One region of the Paraburkholderia sp. GAS41 genome, then DNA from elsewhere that is predicted to be linked to it. Evidence: predicted binding sites of a transcription regulator. Region 1 holds the regulator's gene; the other holds the start of a gene.
What was found. Region 1 encodes FliA, which starts transcription of late flagellar genes. Its sites were predicted from a motif close to CTAAAGTTTNNNNNNNNNNNGCCGNTA; they were not measured.
Positions count from the first base shown of each region.

Region 1 (3,405 bases):
TTTCCTCGATGCGCGGCATGATGGAGGAACACTTCGCCGGTCTGCTGTGGGCCGACCGTCAGCGCCGCAGTCCGACGCGCGCGTCGCTCACCAAGCATCTGTTCGCCGCGGGCTTCTCCGCGCAACTGGTGCAGATGATGGTCGACAACCTGCCGGCCGAAGTCGACACCATGGAAGGCGGCATGGACTGGGTGCGCAGCGTGCTCGAGTCGAACCTGCCGGTGATGGAAAACGAAGACGCGCTGATGGAACGTGGCGGCGTGTTCGCGCTGATGGGCCCGACGGGCGTCGGCAAGACCACCACCACGGCCAAGCTCGCCGCGCGTTGCGTGATGCGCTTCGGCGCCAGCAAGGTCGCCCTGCTGACCACCGACAGCTACCGGATCGGCGGCCACGAACAACTGCGCATTTTCGGCAAGATCCTCGGCGTCTCGGTACATGCCGTGAAGGATGGCGCCGATCTGCAACTGGCGCTCGCCGAACTGCGCAACAAACACATCGTGCTGATCGACACGATCGGCATGAGCCAGCGCGACCGGCTCGTCTCGGACCAGATCGCCATGCTGTGCCGCGCCGGTCAGCCGGTGCAGCGCCTGCTGCTGCTCAACGCAACCAGCCACGGCGACACGCTCAACGAAGTCGTGCAGGCCTACCAGCGCGCGCCGGATCAACAGCCGCTCGCCGGCTGCATCCTCACCAAGCTCGATGAAGCCACCAACCTGGGCGGCGTGCTCGACACGGTGATCCGCTACAAGCTGCCGGTGCACTACGTGTCGACCGGGCAGAAGGTGCCCGAGAACCTGTATGTCGGTACGCGGAAATTCCTGATCAAGAGCGCTTTCTGCGTGCCGCGCGACAGTTCGCCTTTCGTGCCGCACGACGACGATATTCCGGCGCTGCTGTCGGCGCTTTCCGCCCGCTCGACGTCCGAACTGCACGAGGTACGTTTTGGATAAAGTCGTCTCGGATCAGGCAGAAGGACTGCGGCGCCTGCTGGCCCGCAACGGTTCACGGGTCGTGGCGGTGACAGCCGGCTCGACCAGCGTCGGTTGCACGACGACGGTGGTCAATCTGGCAGCGGCGCTGGCCGAACAGGGCAAGGATGTGCTGGTCATCGACGAGTGCGTCAACGCTCACTCGGTGAGCGCGATGCTCGGCGGCGTGCGCGGCGCGGGTAACTTCGCGGCGGTGTTGCGCGGCGAGATGCCGCTCGACGCGGCCGTGGCGCGCCACGCACTTGGGTTCTCCGTGCTGGCCGCCTCGCGCGGCAATCGCGAGGGCTACACGCCCGCGCAATTGAGCGTGGTGCTGGACGGTCCCGCTGATGTCGTGCTGATCGACGCCCAGCTCGACCGTTTCGGCCAGCTTTCCGCACTGGCGATGCAGGCGCATGACCTCGTGATCGTGACGCGGGTGGCCGCGCAGGCCATCACCGATGCGTACGCCTGCATGAAGCGTCTGCATTACGCACACGGCATCGGCCAGTTCCGCGTGCTCGTGAACCACGTGCAAAGCGTCACCGACGCGCACACCGCATTTGAAAACCTCGCGGGGGTAGCGGGGCGTTATCTGACTGTGTCGCTGGACGCCGCCGGCTGTATCGCCGCGGATCCGCGCATGGTCCGGGCGCTCGAGTTGTCGCGCTGTGTCGTCGACGCCTTCCCGTCGACACCTGCCGCGCGCGATTACCGCCATCTTGCCGCTGAATTGCAGTACTGGCCGATGCGGCCAGCGATGTCGTCCCGTCACCACTGGGTGGCGCCGGCGACAGTTACAACGGCGCAACACGCCGGCCAACCGTCTGCGCAGCCTGCCTGAAGGGGCGCTGCGGACAAGGGGAGCACGATGTACAACGCTCAGGGAAAGATTTCCCAAGCCGAGGTTCTGACGAAGTACGCGCCGCTGGTGCGGCGGCTCGGCTTGCAGCTAGTGGCGAAAATGCCGGCGAGCGTCGATCTCGACGATCTGATTCAGGCCGGCATGATCGGGCTGCTGGACGCTGCGAGCCGGTACAAGGAAGATCAGGGCGCGCAGTTCGAGACCTACGCGAGCCAGCGGATTCGCGGCGCCATGCTCGATGAACTGCGCAGCAACGACTGGTTGCCACGCAGCCTGCGCCGCACCTCACGTGAAGTGGAGACCGCCGTGCATCAGGTTGAACAGACGCTGGGCCGCTCGGCGAGCGAGACGGAGATTGCCGGTCATCTGAAGATGCCGCTCGACGAATATCAGTCGATGCTGCAGGACCTGCATGGCAGCCAGCTGATCTATTACGAAGACTTTGACCGCTCCGCCGACGACGAGCCGTTCCTCGACCGTTATTGCGTCGATCATTCCGATCCGCTGTCGGCGCTGCTCGACGAAAGCCTGCGCGCCGCGCTGGTGGAAGCGATCGAGCGCCTGCCGGAGCGCGAAAAGCTGCTGATGTCGCTGTATTACGAGCGCGGCATGAATCTGCGCGAAATCGGCGCGGTGATGGAAGTCAGCGAGTCGCGGGTTTGCCAGTTGCACAGCCAGGCCGTGGCGCGCTTGCGCACGCGTCTGCGTGAGATGGCCTGGGCGAAGGCCGAAGCCGAATAAATCGACGCGGACGGCGGTTCGCCGTCGCAACCGCGCACAAGCTATGTCATTGAAAGCCGTCCTCGTGACGGCTTTTTTTTCGACTCGATGTAGCAGGGCGCGATAGTAAACGCGTGTGTGTAACCGTCGACGCACAGGTTGCGCGCGAACGTTGCCTTGGAAGGAGATAAAACGGAGGGGTGAGATTGACCTCGAAGAACGGCTGCCGGTGCGGACGCGGTGGGTTCGAACCCCGCGCCCCGCGACCGGCTTTTCGACCTACCCGATTACAGGCCGCCGAATCCCGGCACACGCCCATCCGGGCCGTAGAACGAGGGCTTCGGCGGACGAACCTGCAGCACGTCGAGGGCGCGCTGGTTGTATTCCATGCGGGTGCGGATCAGCACGCCATTGGTCTTGTTGGAGCGGTGGGCCCGCTCGACGGACTGCTGCAGCAGCTTCCATTGAGCGGCGAGCTTCGGGTCACGGCCCGCGGCCAGTTCGATACCGGCCGAGCCGCCCGGCAAGCCCATTTCGGCGAGCTGGCTGTCGCGGAGCTTCTCCAGCGTCGCCAGTTTGCCGACCAGTTCGGTTTTCTTTTCGACGATCGGCCGCAACATCTCGGCCGGATCCACCTGGGTCAGTGCTTTCTGTTCGACGACCAGCACCGAGGCGAACGCTTCGATGGTGGTGTACTCGTCGGTAACGGTGGCAAGCAGGGCGTCTTTCATCGCAACTCGCTTTCGCGGCGGCCCGCGCATGACGCGCGGGTCGGGGTTTCAAGGTGTCGCCTCGCGGCGTCCAGCCTTAATTGCCGGTCGCCGGGGCTCTCGTTTGCAACAGACT
Region 1 covers NZ_JBNDMK010000005.1:112,067-115,471, reverse strand. The annotation lists gene flhF (flagellar biosynthesis protein FlhF) at 1-956, shown strand, start outside; gene P3T43_RS09980 (MinD/ParA family ATP-binding protein) at 949-1,818, shown strand; gene P3T43_RS09975 (RNA polymerase sigma factor FliA) at 1,846-2,580, shown strand; gene P3T43_RS09970 (flagella synthesis protein FlgN) at 2,847-3,290, opposite strand; gene flgM (flagellar biosynthesis anti-sigma factor FlgM) at 3,367-3,405, opposite strand, start outside.

Region 2 (3,405 bases), on a different contig from region 1:
CGCTTCGAACGCGGTGATCGGGCTCGCCACCGAGCGTTTCACGAAGAACCTGTGGACCGACAAGGCCTCGGCACAGCGCCCGCGTCTCGTGAGCGTGGCGGATGAAGCCGACCAGGCGCGCTACGTGGTCGAGCAGGTGCTCGAAGCGCGCGAAGCGGGCATGAAGCTGAAAGCGCAAGCGGTGCTGTTCCGGGCCGCGCACCACAGCGCCGCGCTGGAAGTCGAACTGACGCGGCGCAACATCCCGTTCGTCAAGTTCGGCGGCCTCAAATTTCTCGATTCAGTGCACGTGAAAGACGTGCTGGCCGTGCTGCGCTGGACGGAAAATCCGCGCGACCGGGTCGCCGGGTTCCGCGTCATGCAATTGCTGCCCGGCGTGGGTCCGGCGACGGCCGGGCGGCTGCTCGATGCCGTCGCCGTGCATGGTGCCCTGGATAGCGAGAGCGGACCGGGCCGCGGCACCGTCAGCGCGTTGGGCGAGTTCGCGCCGCCGCCGCGCGCCTTCGAAGACTGGCAGCCCTTTGTTGCGCTGATGTCGAGCGTGTGCAGCCTGAATTCGCCCTGGCCGGCGGAGTTCGAGTTGATTCGCCGCTGGTACGAGCCGCACCTCGAGCGCAACCACGAGGACGCCGCCATGCGTCACGCGGATCTGCTGCAAATGGAAAGCATCGCCGCTACGTATGCATCGCGCGAGCGCTTCCTCACGGAACTGACGCTCGATCCGCCCGACGCCACCAGCGGCGAAGCCGGCGTGCCCTTGCTCGACGAGGACTATCTGATCCTTTCCACGATTCATTCGGCGAAAGGTCAGGAGTGGCGCAATGTGTTCGTGCTGAACGGGGTCGACGGCTGCATCCCTTCGGATCTCGGCACCGGCAGCGAAGCGGAGATCGACGAGGAGCGGCGCCTGCTGTATGTGGCGATGACACGCGCCAAAGAGGACCTGCACCTTGTCGTGCCGCAGCGCTTTTATGTGCATAACCAGACGCATCTGGGCGACCGGCACGTGTGGGCGTCGCGCACACGCTTCATCCCGGCGCATCTGCTGCCGCTCTTCGATGCCTATGCGTGGCCGCGCGTGGCTGAGCCCGCGGCGCCGAGCGCGGCCGGACTCGCAGCCGCGGCGCAGGCGAAGCTCGACATTGCGGCGAAGCTCAAGAGCATGTGGAGTTGAGTCCGGCCCGACGGCCCGACGGCCCGGCTGGGACCGAAGGCACGCGGGGCGCGTAATATCCGACGCCAGAATGCGGTCTAGCGGGTCTGCTGTTGCTGCCGTGTCTGCGCTGGCCGCGGGGGCGGCGTAAAGAACGCGCGCAGCCACGCCGCGAGGCGCGAGAAAACGTCGTACGGCTCTTCAACAAAAATGTCCGGCTTCAGGAGACGCAGATACTCCATGATCTGTTGCGCTTCCTGCTTCTGGAACGAGCCGTGGGAAATGCCGAGGCGCAGCAGGCCGCGTAGCTCGCCGAGCTTCTCGCGCGCGGTGCTGCCAATACTCGTCTCACACGCCACTTTCGCTTCGTACACCCGCTGCCGCAGCGACTCGACGAGCCGCCACGCGGGCGTCTGCATGGCTTCTTCCAGCGCCTGGATGTCCTGCGCGGCGCCCTTGATCTGTGCGGCGAGCGGATCCACCAGCGACGCATCGCCTTCCGATTCCTTGACGATGGCCGCCGCCCAGTCGTGGCACTGCTTGGCCAGTTCCTCAGGGGTCCATTCCGAGCGCGAGGCGAAGCCGAAACCGAACTCGGAGGCCTGCTGCATCAGAATCGCGACGACGTCCGGAAATTCCTTGTCGAGCGTGCGTTTGGCCCACGCGTACTGGCCGCCCTGCAACATCCGCTTCACCGCGTGTTCGGTGAGCGGCAGCATGTTGTCGAGCAGCTTGGCGCGTAGAAAATCCTCGAACGACGGCGTCGCGAATTGCGGGTCGAGCTTGAGCGAAACGCGCAAAAAAGCGTCGAAATCCTTGCGCAGATTCGCGACGGTTTCGTCTTTGAGTGAAAGGGTGATCTGACCCATGTCTTATCCCGTTTGGTCCTCCCGCGTGGCATCGCAAAAGTGCCGCCATTTGCGAACTGCCCTCGTGGGAGGGCGACGTCGATGCTCGACGCGGTTGATCCTGCTTGTTGCCGCGTAACCAGCGGGGGTATCTTCCCGACGAGCGGACCTCGACTGCATAACGGCGGATCAGGGCAAAACTTGAGGATGAGCCCGGATGTGGCGGCCGGGGCCGGGGCCGGATGCGGCGCTGCACAAGGCGCGCAGTCGATCTGCGCGACCCAGGTGGCCGGCTCTATTTCAGCACGACGCCTTGCCAGACGAAAAATACCGCGAGGCCGACGGCAATGGTCAGCAGAGGGCGGCGCGTCAACGCGCTGACCGCCACGGCGGCGAGCGCGCCAACCAGTTGCGGATTGCGCCAGGTCAGCTCGGCGCCGCCGCCGTGCGGCGAGACGGCCATTGGCACGATGATGGCCGTCAGCACCGTCACCGGCACGAAGCCGAGGGCGGTGCGGACGAGCGGCGGGAACACCAGGCGGTCGCCGAGCACGAAAACCGCGGCGCGGATCGTCCACGTGATGGCGGCCATGCCGAGAATCAGGACGACGTAATTCATCATCGGATCATCTCCACGGTGCGCGTACGGCCGCGCGGACGCGACAACAGCACGCCGACCACGACTCCCGCGAATACGGCGCCGAGCAGGCCCAGCTTGTAGGGCCATGCCTGCCAGAAGAACGCCAGCGCGCCCGAAGTGACGGCGGCGGCAAGATAGCGCAGCGCAACGAGTTGCGGCACCACGATCGCGATAAAGGTGGCGACCATGGCGAAATCGAGGCCAAGCGACTGCAGACCAGGGAACGCCGCGCCGAACAGCAGGCCGGCCAGCGTCCATATCTGCCAGTTGATATACATCGCGAGGCCTGCGCCGAGGAAGTAGTACGGACTCACCGATCCGGGCGGATGATGCCGGTAATGCGACCAGGCGACGGCGAAGACTTCGTCGGTGAGCACGCCGCCGAGCGCGAGCCGCCAGCGCAACGGCAGATGCGAGACGTAAGGGGCGAGCGTGGCGCTGTACAGCACATGGCGCAGGTTGACGACGAGGGTAGTGGCCCACACCACGGCGAAGCTCGTGTGGCCTGCAATGAGGCCCAGCGCAATGAACTGGGCCGAACCGGCGAAGACGACCAGCGACATCAATTGCCCGTGCCACAGGTGCAGCGGGCCGGACGTGACGAGCGTGCCGAAGATCACGCCAAACGGTGCTGCACCGACCATCATGGGGATGATGTCGCGCGCGCCGGCGGTGAATTCGGTGGAGCGGTTGGGATGGGTCAAGCTGGCCTCCTTGGTCTGGCGAGCATAGCCGAGCAGGAGCGCGCAGACTTGTACGTTCTT
Region 2 covers NZ_JBNDMK010000009.1:128,095-131,499, reverse strand. The annotation lists gene P3T43_RS15060 (ATP-dependent helicase) at 1-1,174, shown strand, start outside; gene P3T43_RS15055 (DUF4088 family protein) at 1,252-2,022, opposite strand; gene P3T43_RS15050 (AzlD domain-containing protein) at 2,297-2,620, opposite strand; gene P3T43_RS15045 (AzlC family ABC transporter permease) at 2,620-3,288, opposite strand.
Region 2: a site for FliA is predicted at 2,181-2,207, ahead of P3T43_RS15055 (DUF4088 family protein). Genes of this name have one in related genera too.